3 regions of the Sphingobacterium kitahiroshimense genome follow, and region 1 is predicted to be linked to each of the others. Evidence: riboswitches for the same ligand, from Rfam matches in the RefSeq annotation. Region 1 holds a riboswitch; each other region holds the start of a gene.

Region 1 (4,607 bases):
TCGTCATCACCTTTTACTTGGTAATTAATATTACGATACTGTATATCCGCAAATAATAACCATTTTTCGAATGTAAAGTCTGCTTTCAGAAATGTACTGATGTCATCTTTTTTAGCATCATTGAGATAGTATTTATCCCCTAAGTTGCTGGCGGAAGCATATTTTGCCCAGATTATTTCACCGTAATGATCTCCCTTATATTGATTTGCAGCTCCACCCCATGTCAATTTTATTGTCTGTGAAGGATTATAGTTGAAGGAAAAGGTAGTCCCATAGAAGTAATTATCTAACCATCTTCTCCTTACCAAATCGGTTTGTTTGATGGTATCGGTTCCTGAAATGACTGGTGGTAAATTGTATTTTGAAAAGTCGTCTTCAGGTCGGAATTCTTCGTAATAGCCTGCACCTCTGGTGTAATGTAGTGCCGCATTAAAAATTAGTTTTTCATTGATAAAATTGGTGTAATGTAACTGGTGATGTGTTTGCGTGTAGTTGTCTGTTTGGTTTTTATATAGGTATTTGTTGTAAGTGCGACCAGAATTTAATAGATTTTCTGTTTCTAGCTGTGTATAGCCATCATTGACGGCATAATCTTTCATCCCCGCTACATCATTGTTTAATCTTGGCTCTGGTGTTCCGTACCAAGATTGATATGTTTTTTCCTTGCCAGAGAATACAATGGCCTTTAAAATATGTTTGTCACTATAATAACCTCCATCTACATAAAAAGACTTTAAATCGGAAGATGCTCGGTCGATATAGCCATCGCTCAAGATACGTGAGAGACGAACATTAAAGGCAAATTTATTATTTAGTAGTCCTGAACCTACTTTCAAAGTATTTTTCCAAGAATTATAAGAGCCGAAAGAGTTGTTGAATTCTACGTACGGCTCTTTTTCGAGTGTATTGGATTGTATGTTTAGTGATGCCCCGAATGATCCCGCCCCGTTTGTAGAAGTTCCAATTCCTCTTTGAATCTGGATACTCTCGGTAGAGGATGCAAAATCGGGAAGATTGACGAAGAATGAGCCCATACTTTCCGCGTCATTCAACGGAATTCCATTCAATGTTACATTTATGCGGGCATTATCAGATCCTCTTATTTTCATATTTGTATATCCTATACCTGCTCCTGCGTCCGATCCTATGACGACAGATGGTGTTTGATCTAGTAGGTATGGAATATCTTGTCCGAAATTGTTTTTAGCGATATCTTGTTTGCTAATATTTTTATAGGTTGTAGAAGAGTTGTTTTTGGCACGTGTTGCCATGACCAGGACTTCTTCTGTTTTTATAGCACGTGGTTTTAGAAAGATTTCAAGATCAGTATTTTGTACCAGATCAATCTGCTTCTTTTCTGTACTATAGCCTATGTAAGAGATTGTTATGGCGTATTGTCCATCAGGTAATCCTGAAAACTTTGAAGTGCCATTTCGATCAGTTGTTAAATTCTTACTCTGATTTTTTGTCAGAACGATACTTGCGCCCTGTAACGATTTTTTTGTTTCATTGTCTAAGACTTTGATGGATAAAGCGTTTTGAGCTGATACGGATAATGTTATTCCTAGAAATAGCACTGTGCTGATTAAATTTTTAATCATGTTTTTTAATTGAATTTTGAGTTAAACAAACTATTGCTAGGGGTTACAACAGTTTTTCACTTATTTAACTAACCTTTTCCCTCCGCCAGCATTATCTGGATCAGGTGCACAACACATAAATGTATTGTTGGGTATAATCTCAGCCTTTATTCGTGTTCGTAGAACAAGGCACCCCTTATTGATAATGCGAAGGTATTAAATAAAATCTGTACTAAAAATATAATGTAAAAATGGATGTTGAGGAATTGAGTTTTGGAATATCAATTTGTTTTGCTCGTAAAAATAAGTGGAATAGATTTTCGTTTATAGGATTGTATTATGATGAATGTTGTGTTGCTTTATCTTTAGCTTCTTTCGGATTTTAAAGTAGCTGTATTGATCCGGTTTCTTTTTTTAATAACTAAAAGGATGTCCATTTATAATTCCATGATTTATTGATGCTTCACTGACATAACGTCATTGAATCGCTACAAAAATGAATAAAATTGTGGTTTTTAGATAATATATTGGCTGAATTTAAACTTATTCCCTACCTTCAAAAAATATGCTAAAATTCAAACTTTTAGCTCATGTTAATTATTTTTAGCAACAAGGGAGTTTTTATTAAGGTTTAAATTTATGTTACATTCTTATAAGTTAATTTATCTAAAAGTCTTTGATTTTTATCACGATTAAATAATTAAACTAATTGTGTAAATTTGTTTTTTTTAATGGTAATATTTTTTTTACTAAATTTTGGCACGAATTTTAACGTTAATAACCACAGTTCCTTTGCGTTGACCTGAATGCTAAGTAACTATTAAAGTTTTTATAATAATGAAATATTTTAGCGCTACCTATATCTTACCAATTACATCTTTACCTATTAAAGATGGAGTGGTAAAAGTTAATGATGATGGTGAAATCCTTGGGATTTATGAAAGTAAAGACGTAGAATTGAGCGGCCAGCATATTGAAAAATTTGAAGGAGTTATTGTTCCTGGATTTATTAATGCGCATTGTCACTTAGAATTGTCCCATATGAAGGGTACGATTCCGCAAAAAACTGGATTACCAGCTTTTCTTTCTTTGGTTATGACAAGTCGTGGCACTTCTTTAAAAGTGATTGATAAAGCGATGGCTGCTGCTGATGAAGAAATGTACAATAATGGTATTGTGGCAGTTGGAGATCACGTGAATTCTGATAACACATCTAACATTAAGGAGTCTAGTAAGATTCTTTACCACACTTTTGTTGAAGTCTTCGGAGTAGAGCCGGATGAAGCTGATGGTCGATTGCAGGAGGCTAAGGATTTGATTCATGAATTTGATCCAGCACATTCTTCAATTACACCACATGCTCCTTATTCTTGTTCGAAAATACTTCTGAAGAAATTTAAAAAAGCGGTTTCTGATGTTAATATTATCAGTATTCATAATCAAGAGAGTGATGAAGAAAATCGATTGTTTCGTTATAAAACGGGAGGATTTATCGATTTCTTTAAAGTAATAGGGAAAAATCCTGATTTGTTTAAAGCTCAGGCTAGAAATTCAATTCAGTCATATTTACCATATTTACCTCATCCTAATAAGTTGATCTTGGTTCACAATACGTATACGTCATTGAAAGACCTTGATTTTGTGGACCGAATGGGCCGTGATATCGTATGGTGTTTATGTCCGAAGGCGAATCTTTATATTGAAGGTCAATTGCCAAAAGTAATGAACTTTGTAAACGATAATCAAAAAATTGTAATCGGTACAGATAGTTTAGCATCCAATGATAAGCTTTCAATTTTAGATGAATTAAAAGTGTTACATAAACATTTTGATAATTTAGATTTTCAGCAATCTATCCAGTGGGCTACTATTAATGGGGCACAGGCTTTAAATATCGATGATAAATTTGGTTCAATTGAAGTTGGTAAAAAACCAGGTCTTGTTCTATTAAAAAATATGGAACATTTTAGATTATCTGATAAAGTTACGGTGCAAAGATTAGCATAGTAAAATACTCAAAATCTTCTGTACTTTTGTTGATATGAAACATGTTAATATTTCTATCAAAGGAAAAGTACAGGGGGTTTATTTTAGGTTATCTACCAAAGCAGTTGCCGACCAATTGGGTATTAAAGGGTTTGTTAGAAATTTAGCGGATGGTTCTGTTTATATTGAGGCAGAGGGTGATGATTTTGCTCTAGATTGTTTAAAAGAATTCTGTGAAGAGGGACCTGAGCGCGCAGTAGTGGAAGAAGTGATTTGTGAAGAGGGCGTCTGGGAAGATTTTAAGAATTTTGAAGTGCTAAAAAAATCGTCTAAATAAATCTTAATATCTTGTCTGTTTTTAAGAAATTTGCTGGTCAAACCTTGATCTACGGTCTCAGTACTATCATCTCTAGATTACTGAATTTTGTTTTAACGCCAATTTTCGTTCGTAAATTTGAAGCTTCCACCTATGGAATATTTACGAATATGTATTCTTGGGCAGCTATGATCAATGCATTCCTAGCTTTTGGGATGGAAACAACCTATTTTAGATATTTACAGAAAGTTGAGGAGAAGGATAAATCTAAAGTATTCAATAATAGCTTTGTTGTCACCATTTTTACTTCTTTAATTTTTCTATTAACTATTCTTATTTTTTCTAATGACATTGCGCATTGGTTTGCAAAAGAAAATATTGACTCTGTAGGTCAATATAAAAGCTATATTTACTTTGTTGGACTTACTTTAGTCGTTGATGCACTTGCTGTTGTTCCTTTTGCCAAAGTTCGTGCTAATGGTCGGCCATTGCGCTACGGCGTATTGAAGTTAGTCAATATCATCACATTTGTTATTTTAAACTTGACATTCATTGTCTTCATACCTTATTTACTTCAAGATTTTCCGGATACTGAACCATATTTTTCTAGCTGGTATATAAACTCATGGTTGGGTTATGTGTTTATTTCTAATTTTGTAGCGAGTGCAGTGACATTGTTGATGCTGTTGCCCGAGATTAGAACATTTAATTTTAAAATTGATCGG
Region 2 (4,607 bases), 2.7 Mb from region 1:
ACCATTTCAAAGGCCGGTGTCTGTGCCTTCACCGTTTGTACAGTCCATAGCGCTCCGACAAGAAGTGCTGACGCTAAAGTTGTATTCTTAAAGCTCATATTTATATAACTTATTTTTCAATTCAGATTCATCCTACCGATTTGATTACTTTTTAAACAAGTATATTTAAAAACTAATCACAAAATATATTTTCACAATATGAAGCAAACTAATTAAATTTTAAGATGTATACAAATGCTAAACAAGAACAAACGATTGCTCATTTTTATCACCCCGTTAAGTCCATACTTTTTCATTGTAAGCAGCCTCCCAAAATTGATACTCCAGTCTAGATGCTAAAACAAATGCTTCACTCATCTTATTACGAATAGCAACAGTCGTATTTGCAGCTACTTGATCACACATAGCAATAGCTTGTCGTACAGAAATAGCAAAATCTTCTCCTCCATACGTATCAATCCATTTTTGGTAAGGATTATCAACTACTTTTTCTTGTCTGGCAATAAACTCCCCCACTTCTTTATATATCCAAAAACAGGGTAAAGTTGCAGCCATCCCAACCTCTATAGGATCTAGCGCTGCTGTACTTTTTAGGTAATGCACATAATGATGGCAAACAGGCTGAATATCACCTTTCTCGGCAACACCAAAATCCTTAAAATAAGAGTCGTGCAAGGCATTTTCCACGACAATTGCATTTTCTCCAAAACGCATATAGGATAGCGCATCTTGAACATCATGTGCTCGAGCACCAATAAGGGCTAATGCTCGACCAAAATGTTCAAGATAAAGCGAATCTTGAGCCATATAAAATTGAAATTTTTCTTTAGGCAAATTTCCTGTCGTAAGTTCCTTTATAAAAGGCATGTCTAATATAGACTGATATTTATCTGAGATACTATTCCAAACCTGTTCAGACCAATTCATATTTAATTTGTTTTTGAGGATTAAAAAAATGATTTAAAGGACCATTGCCCATTCCTAATTGTACATCTGCCCCTTGCTCTATTGCCGCAAAAACATAGTTTTGCGCTAAAGAAACTGCTTCAGATATCGTATGCCCCTGTGCCAGATAAGCGGCTATTGCAGATGACAGCGTACACCCGGAACCATGGGTATTCTTTGTTTTAATTTTTTTACTTTTAAATATTTCGGGACGGCAATTTTTATCAAATAATATAGATTGCAGCGTATCCTGCTCCAGATGCCCCCCTTTTACCAAGACACGCTCACAACCTAATGCAAGGATGCTTTCCCCTGCAACGTACATATCTTCTAAAGTTTCCACTGATAACTTGGCAAGTATACCTGCTTCATCCATATTCGGTGTAATCACATCTGCTAAAGGGAATAGTAGGTCGATCATTGCTGCAATAGTTTGTTCCTCAATAAGCCGGTGGCCACTAGTAGCAACCATAACAGGATCAAATACAAGGGGTACTTTTTTATATTTCTGAAGCGTCTGCGCAATTGTAATAACCAATTGTGGTGTATGGACCATTCCAATCTTTATGGCATCAGGAAAGACATCGTCCATAATAGATTCAATCTGATCTGCTACAGCTTCAAGTGCTATGGGATAAATCTTTCGGACTCCCATCGTATTTTGCACAGGCAATGCTGTCAATACCGAGGTAGCATAGCATCCTAATGCCGAAAAAGTTTTGATATCCGCTTGTATTCCGGCTCCGCCACTTCCGTCGAAACCTGCGATCGTCAGCGTAGTTGGGTATCGGTATTTTTTCATTTTAAAATTTCATTTTTAAGTTCAAATGCTGCTTTTTCTGGATTTTCACTCCCACATATCGCAGACACTACAGCTAAACAATCGGCACCTGCCTGTATAACACGACGAGCATTTTGTATATGGATATTGCCAATAGCAACCAACGGTTTATCTGTTCGTTGTCGAATATTCACAATACCTTCTAAGCCCCATTCTGTGATGGTATCCTTTTTGGTTTCAGTATTGAATACAGGGCTGATACCCAAGTAATCGGATAATGGAATCTGCTCATTTTTCAACTGTTCAAGATTTTCAATAGAATAACCGACCAGAGGTCTTGGGCTATACCAAGCTTTTCTAATATGACTAGGAGAAATATCATGGTTACCTACATGAATACCAGCCGCACCCAATTCTTGGGCCACTTCAAGATTATCATTGATGATTAAAGGAATCCCATATTTGTCAGTGATCTCTTTCAATTGGTGGGCTTTTGCCAAGTAAAGACGGGTCGTTAGCTCTTTTTCTCGAAGCTGTATAATATCTACACCACCAATAATAGCGCGCTCCGCAACAGGAAGATAATTTATTCCACGACAATCCTGCTCTGAAATCACAAGATATAACTGATAAGGAAAAGAAGTATCGAAATCCATTATATGCTAAATTTTAATGTATTCCCAAATTCAGTTTCAGTGATGTTATATAGCTTATCAAGAAGTTTAACCTGCAGACTACCCGGTCCATCACTTTCCTTTTCAGCTAGTTCTCCAGCTACTCCCATGAGAGCCATTGCAGCAGTTACTGCCTCTGTTTTATTGGCTATTACAGCTATAAAGGCTCCAACAATCGCACTTGCAGAACATCCTAACCCGGTTACCTTTGTCATCAAAAGATGTCCATTTTTTAGATGAATCTCCTGACTCCCAGAAATCACAATATCAGTTTCGCCAGAAATACAAACAACGGAACCATATTGTCGATGAAGATCTAATGCGGCTTTAACTGCTTCACCACTTTGAGAAGTACTATCCACTCCTTTCGTCTTTATAAGATTAGATTTGTTTAGTGCAATAATTTCAGATGCATTACCTCTTATGACAGTTGGTTTTTCACGAAGCAATTCTTTTAGAATATGATCGCGATAAGATGTCGCCCCCGCTCCAACAGGATCTAAAATCCAAGGTTTCCCTAATTGAGAAGCAGTATTTGCAGCCAATAACATAGATTCTGACCACACTTCATCTAATGTTCCTATGTTAATAACAAGTGAATCGCTGATAGTGACCATCTCGACTACTTCAGATTTAGCATGAGCCATAATAGGTGAAGCTCCAACAGCCAATAAGGCATTGGCAGTATTATTCATGACGACAAAATTAGTAATGTTATGTACGAGTGGCGATTGTGCTCTTACTTGTTGGATATGCATCCAAAGTGTTTTCTCCATATTCATTTCATTTAATAAAAGATTGAATGCTTTAGGAAAAAACCACATACAAAACAGCACAGGTGTACTGTATTGCTTTTCCCTACGTCGGTATTAGCCGTGTCAGGTTCAAAGGGACTCTCTCAATTCTTTTTTAGAATACCCCTAAAGCATAACAAAGATATAAAATATAAACATTCATTCCCATCGCATGAACATTGACATTTTGAAATAATAATTATTATGTTGAGTTTATCTATAAAAAATCACATGACATAATTGTAAAAAAACACAACACATTGATTGTTTTGACATTAAAAACCATTCTGATCACAAAAAATTCCATCAACAGAAAGCAATAAATTACAAAACTGCTGTTACATGAAATAAAAATAATATAGCTGTTGCTCTCGATAATTTTAAATTTAACATCCTAATTGTTACTAGACTTAATTCTAATTTTATCGTATTAAAACAAAAACAATCGGCTATACTTACCAATTTACATCGTGATGATTCAGTAGATCACTATTTCGGTTCAGAAGCTATTTTCACCAGTTCAGTCAATTATTTCTTTCTTAAACCATCTAATCTTCTGTTATTTGTATTTGAAATTTTAATCATAAAAAAATGGTAAAGCAAGAATTCAAAGCAACAAACAATTTCAATCTATATACAGCCGTATTTGCTTTCGGTTTATTATTTATTTCATGTGGCGGACAAAAACAAGATGGATCGTATGAACAACAAGCTGTTCCTGCTGATTTCATTGAATTAAAAGAATCTCCTACTACGATCGTAGAAACTTATCCTGGTACCATAGAGGGAACAGTCAATGTCGATATTAGAGCACAAGTTTCTGGTTACCTCGAAGTAACATATGTGAAGGAAGGACAATATGTACAAAAGGGGCAATCACTTTTTAAAATTAAAAGTGATGTTTTTAATGAACAGGTGAACAACAGTAAAGCTTCGTTACAATCGGCACTAGCTGCACAGGCAAATGCACAGATTGAATTAGAAAAAATAAGACCTCTAGTTCAGGGAAAGGTTGTTTCAGACCTACAGCTAAAAACTGCACAAGCGCAATATGATGCAGCAAGTGCTCAAGTGGCACAAGCCAAATCAGCAGTGAGCTCTTCACAGTTAAACGCTGCCTTCGCAATTATCAAAGCACCAGTAAGTGGATATATAGGCCGTATTCCGAGTAGGGTCGGAAATTTGGTCACACCTTCTGATGTCAATCCATTGACAAGTTTATCTGAAATCGATCAGGTATTTGTTTACTTCAACCTCAATGAAGCAAAATTTATTGCTTTTATGAATGATAGAAAAACAGATGCCGGAATGAACACGGTAGAGATTATCATGGCCGACGGTAACAAATATAATCAAAAAGGTCAGGTTGAAATTGCAAGTGGTAACATTGATCGTAACACAGGAACGATATCA
Region 3 (4,607 bases), 1.1 Mb from region 1:
ATATTGTTCATTTAGTTCCCATAGTGATAAAGCAACACCCAGCTGTGAATTATAGCTTTTAGGACTGCGATAGATTTTATATTCTGGAGATAGCAGTTGAAACAACCATTCTTTGACGATAGTCTTACCGTTGCTCCCTGTAATACCCAATACAGGAGATTTAAATTTCATGCGCTGAGTTTCTGCTACTGCCTGTAATGCTAAAAAAGTATCTGCGACCCATAAAACATTAGCATCTGGCAATATCAGTTCTTGCTGAAAGTCATTTTGTAACACAAAATTTCTAATCCCTTTACTATAGGCATCCATGATAAACTCATGTCCATCACGACGATTGATCAAGGCAAAGAATAATCCTGTTTCAGCATTTACGATCTTACGTGTATCATAAATCAGATTTTGAATGATAGATTTATGATGAACAATAATTGATCTTTTAGGAACAACAATCTCTGAAATATCCGATATGGTATACATTTTTTAAAATATTTATTCAATCAAAGCTCCACAATTTTTCAATAAGTTCAATATATTTTTGAAATTTGTAAAGATGTTTGACGAAGAGAAAACGAGAAAAAAAATATACACACCTAAGCAAGCATTGCTTAAGGCTGCCAGTTATTGTGCTTATCAAGAACGGGCACAACAAGAAGTCCGGGATAAATTATACGAATGGGGCTTGCATCAAGAAGATGTAGAGGAAATCATTTCACAATTGATATCGGACAATTTTCTAAATGAAGAACGCTTTGCTATAGCCTATACTCTAGGTAAGCTTAGAATAAAAAGTTGGGGAAAGATTAAGATTAAGCAGTCCTTAAAACTCAAAAGGGTATCCGACCCTTTAATCAAAATTGCATTTTCAAAAATTGATTTAGATGAGTATGAAGATAAACTCCATGATCTTTTAGATAAAAAGCAACTATCATTGAAAGATAAAGATGTCTATATTCTAAAAAACAAGTTATTTCAATATGCTTTATCAAGAGGTTTCGAAAGTGATCTCATTTCTTCTCTCCTGAAAGAAAAGGGCTTATAAAAAAAAGACAATAAAGCTTATATTAAAATTTGTTTTTTTAATTATTAGCTCTATATTTGCATCACCAAAACAGAAAACAACTTGTTAACTGTTAGCAATGCGAAAATAGCTCAGCTGGTAGAGCACAACCTTGCCAAGGTTGGGGTCGCGAGTTCGAATCTCGTTTTTCGCTCCACATTAATATCACCTGCCTAGGTGGTGGAACTGGTAGACACGCAGGACTTAAAATCCTGTTTCCGTTAAGGAAGTGCGGGTTCGATTCCCGCCCTAGGTACAAGAAAGCTCATCCAAAAGATGAGCTTTTCTTGTTTATAGACCTTTGATTTTTTTATTGATATCAATAGATTTACCATTGCATTTTATTGTTTCCATCTTGTATATTTCTAGATAGGTGATAGTGATATTATAGAGGTTTTATAGAGGGTTCATAGAGGTATATCTCTATAAACCCTCTATAAATACACAATAAAATGTATCTAAGATCTCAAGTACTTTTTAACCTGTCCTCTACATGATCTTCATCATTTTATATCAGCTCATAAGGCAATCGCTACTGAATAAAATTTCCTTCAACACGATCGATTTTTCCCATATAAACAATTTTAGGAGTTTATAAATTTATATACCTTTAGCCATCGACAACTTACTTTTAAAAGTCCACCGTATTTTAGAAAAAAAGTATAAAAGAACTGAAAAATATGCATATGACAATTATTAATAATGCGAATTTGAAATACCTCAATCATGATAGATAACATCAAAATCACAGAAACCAAGGTCTTATCAGACAATTGGTACGTCTTGCGAAAGATCACTTACGAATATTTGAAAAAGGACGGCACCATTATGAGTCAAAGCAGGGAAGCATACGACAGAGGAAACGGTGCCACTATTTTACTGTACAACAAAGAACAGAAAACAGTTATCCTTACCCGTCAATTTCGTCTACCTACATTTGTCAATGGAAATGAGAGCGGTATGATGATTGAAGCTTGTGCAGGTTTGTTGGATAAAGATAATGCCGAGGATTGCATCAGAAGAGAAACTGAAGAAGAAACGGGTTATAAAATTACAGATGTACGTAAAATATTTGAAGCTTATATGTCCCCTGGATCTGTCACAGAAATTCTGTATTTCTTTATAGCCGAATATGCTAAAGAAATGAAAGTCAGTGAAGGTGGTGGGCTAGAACAGGAGGAAGAAAATATTGAAGTTTTGGAATTGCCTATAAAAGAAGCGATGCAAATGGTTGATAATGGCGAAATCAAAGATGCCAAAACCATTATGCTGCTTCAATATATTAAACTCCAGCATATTTTATAGTATTTGCCATTGATTCTCCCTGCCCATAACTCCACCTCTGCCAGGGAGAATCATTATTCGCTATACCAGCAGTCCCCATCAATAAAACACTTCACTTCTTAAAGTATATGGTTCTGTCACAAAAAGATGGACAGACTAAAATAAATCTACCTATTTTCGTTTATTGAGATTTTTTACCTAGTTTAGTGGAAACTTTAGGGGTGTCTGCAAAATTTGCAGGCTGAGATTTTACCCTTAGAACCTGATCCGGATCATACTGGCGTAGGGAAAAGTAGATGTCTTCATTGTGCATATACCGGCACAACTGTGGCCATTCCTAAAGTTTTTTATTTAAAAATTTTAAAAGGAATGGAACTCACAATTAATCACCAATTACGTTTTTTTGAACAGCCCCCCTCCTCTTTGGAAGGTTTGATGCTTTTGGAATTCCCAGCAAAAAGCAAGGGCATTGCTGTCGCTATTAATAACCAGGTTATACCCAAAACGGCTTGGGCAACAACCAAACTACAGCATCAGGACTCAATTCTAATTATCGCTGCAACACAGGGCGGATAAATCTCTTATACCTATTACTATACCATCATGTTAGAACAAAACATTACCCAGACCCCATTTCCAAATTCAAAAAAAGTCTATATTTCAGGTCAGCTCTATCCTATTCAGGTTGCCATGCGTGAAATTACATTAAGTCCGACCAAACTTAGCAAGGGTGGAATAGAAATCAATCCTCCAGTCACTATTTATGACACTTCTGGTCCGTATACGGATGAACAAGCACAGATTGATATACGCAAAGGTCTTCCTAGAACTCGTGAAAATTGGATATTGGACAGAAAAGATGTTCAAGTTTTATCACAAATCAGTTCAGATTATGGAAAAGAAAGATTGGCAGACTCGAACCTGGATGAACTCCGTTTTGAATACAGCCATAGACCTAAAAAAGCATTAGCGGGTAAAAATGTAAGTCAACTGCACTATGCAAGAAAAGGAATCATAACTCCAGAGATGGAGTATGTAGCCATTCGCGAAAATCAGCGTATTGAGCAAATCGAAGCAGCAACTAAAGGTATGGATCATCAGCACACCGGTCACAGTTTTGGTGCCCGTACCCCAAAGAAATTAATTACCCCTGAATTTGTAAGAGAAGAAATTGCCGCCGGAAGAGCAATTATTCCAAACAACATTAATCATCCAGAAAGCGAACCGATGATCATCGGCCGCAACTTTTTGGTAAAGATCAACGCTAATATTGGTAATAGTGCCGTTACCTCAAGCATTGAAGAAGAAGTTGATAAAGCTGTCTGGGCATGCCGATGGGGTGCTGATACAATTATGGATCTTTCAACAGGTAAAAATATTCATGAAACACGCGAATGGATCATCCGTAATTCTCCGGTGCCAATTGGTACAGTTCCTATATATCAAGCTTTGGAAAAAGTAAAAGGCGTTGCAGAAGATCTGACATGGGAAATATTCAGAGATACACTAATTGAACAAGCCGAACAAGGGGTTTCTTATTTCACCATCCATGCAGGAGTACTTTTACGTTATATCCATTTAACAGCACAACGTGTAACAGGTATTGTTTCCCGAGGTGGCTCGATTATGGCAAAATGGTGTCTGTTCCATCATAAAGAAAACTTCCTCTACACGCATTTTGAAGAGATCTGTCAGATTATGAAGGAATATGATGTTGCTTTTTCACTAGGGGATGGACTGCGACCAGGTTCTATAGCTGATGCTAACGATGCTGCACAATTTGCTGAATTAGAAACCTTGGGTGAGTTGACCAAAATAGCATGGAAACATGATGTACAGGTTATGATCGAAGGTCCAGGTCATGTACCTATGCACATGATCAAAGAAAACATGGACAAACAGCTTGAGGTTTGTGAAGAAGCACCATTTTACACTTTAGGCCCATTGACAACAGATATTGCTCCGGGTTATGATCACATCACCTCAGCAATTGGCGCGGCAATGATTGGCTGGTTCGGCTGTGCCATGCTTTGTTATGTTACCCCAAAAGAACACCTCGGTTTACCTAACCGAAAAGATGTAAAGGATGGCGTGATCACCTACAAACTGGCTGCACATGCGGCAGATTTGGCTAAAGGACATCCTGGTGCACAATACCGAGACAATGCTCTAAGTAAAGCGAGGTTTGAGTTCCGTTGGGAAGATCAGTTTAACCTTTCCTTAGATCCTGACACAGCCCGAGAATTTCATGATGAAACTTTACCTG

What was found. Region 1 has a riboswitch for thiamine pyrophosphate ahead of M2265_RS14725 (TonB-dependent receptor). Riboswitches for the same ligand answer to the same signal wherever they lie in the genome.
Region 2: it holds a riboswitch for thiamine pyrophosphate, as region 1 does, so the genes downstream of both, thiM (hydroxyethylthiazole kinase) here and M2265_RS14725 (TonB-dependent receptor) in region 1, are expected to answer to the same signal.
Region 3: it holds a riboswitch for thiamine pyrophosphate, as region 1 does, so the genes downstream of both, thiS (sulfur carrier protein ThiS) here and M2265_RS14725 (TonB-dependent receptor) in region 1, are expected to answer to the same signal.

What each region holds. Positions count from the first base shown of each region.
Region 1 covers NZ_JAOQNK010000001.1:3,314,466-3,319,072, reverse strand. Annotated here, with positions in the region: gene M2265_RS14725 (TonB-dependent receptor) at 1-1,601, opposite strand, end outside; TPP riboswitch at 1,662-1,787, opposite strand; gene M2265_RS14720 (amidohydrolase family protein) at 2,418-3,587, shown strand; gene M2265_RS14715 (acylphosphatase) at 3,622-3,903, shown strand; gene M2265_RS14710 (oligosaccharide flippase family protein) at 3,915-4,607, shown strand, end outside.
Region 2 covers NZ_JAOQNK010000001.1:6,003,124-6,007,730, reverse strand. Annotated here, with positions in the region: gene M2265_RS25665 (DUF4091 domain-containing protein) at 1-98, opposite strand, end outside; gene tenA (thiaminase II) at 277-927, opposite strand; gene thiD (bifunctional hydroxymethylpyrimidine kinase/phosphomethylpyrimidine kinase) at 914-1,747, opposite strand; gene thiE (thiamine phosphate synthase) at 1,744-2,382, opposite strand; gene thiM (hydroxyethylthiazole kinase) at 2,382-3,176, opposite strand; TPP riboswitch at 3,239-3,332, opposite strand; gene M2265_RS25640 (efflux RND transporter periplasmic adaptor subunit) at 3,786-4,607, shown strand, end outside.
Region 3 covers NZ_JAOQNK010000001.1:2,231,212-2,235,818, forward strand. Annotated here, with positions in the region: gene M2265_RS10065 (bifunctional UDP-N-acetylmuramoyl-tripeptide:D-alanyl-D-alanine ligase/alanine racemase) at 1-477, opposite strand, end outside; gene M2265_RS10070 (regulatory protein RecX) at 536-1,039, shown strand; tRNA gene M2265_RS10075 (tRNA-Gly) at 1,139-1,214, shown strand; tRNA gene M2265_RS10080 (tRNA-Leu) at 1,229-1,313, shown strand; gene nudK (GDP-mannose pyrophosphatase NudK) at 1,784-2,362, shown strand; TPP riboswitch at 2,549-2,647, shown strand; gene thiS (sulfur carrier protein ThiS) at 2,669-2,917, shown strand; gene thiC (phosphomethylpyrimidine synthase ThiC) at 2,945-4,607, shown strand, end outside.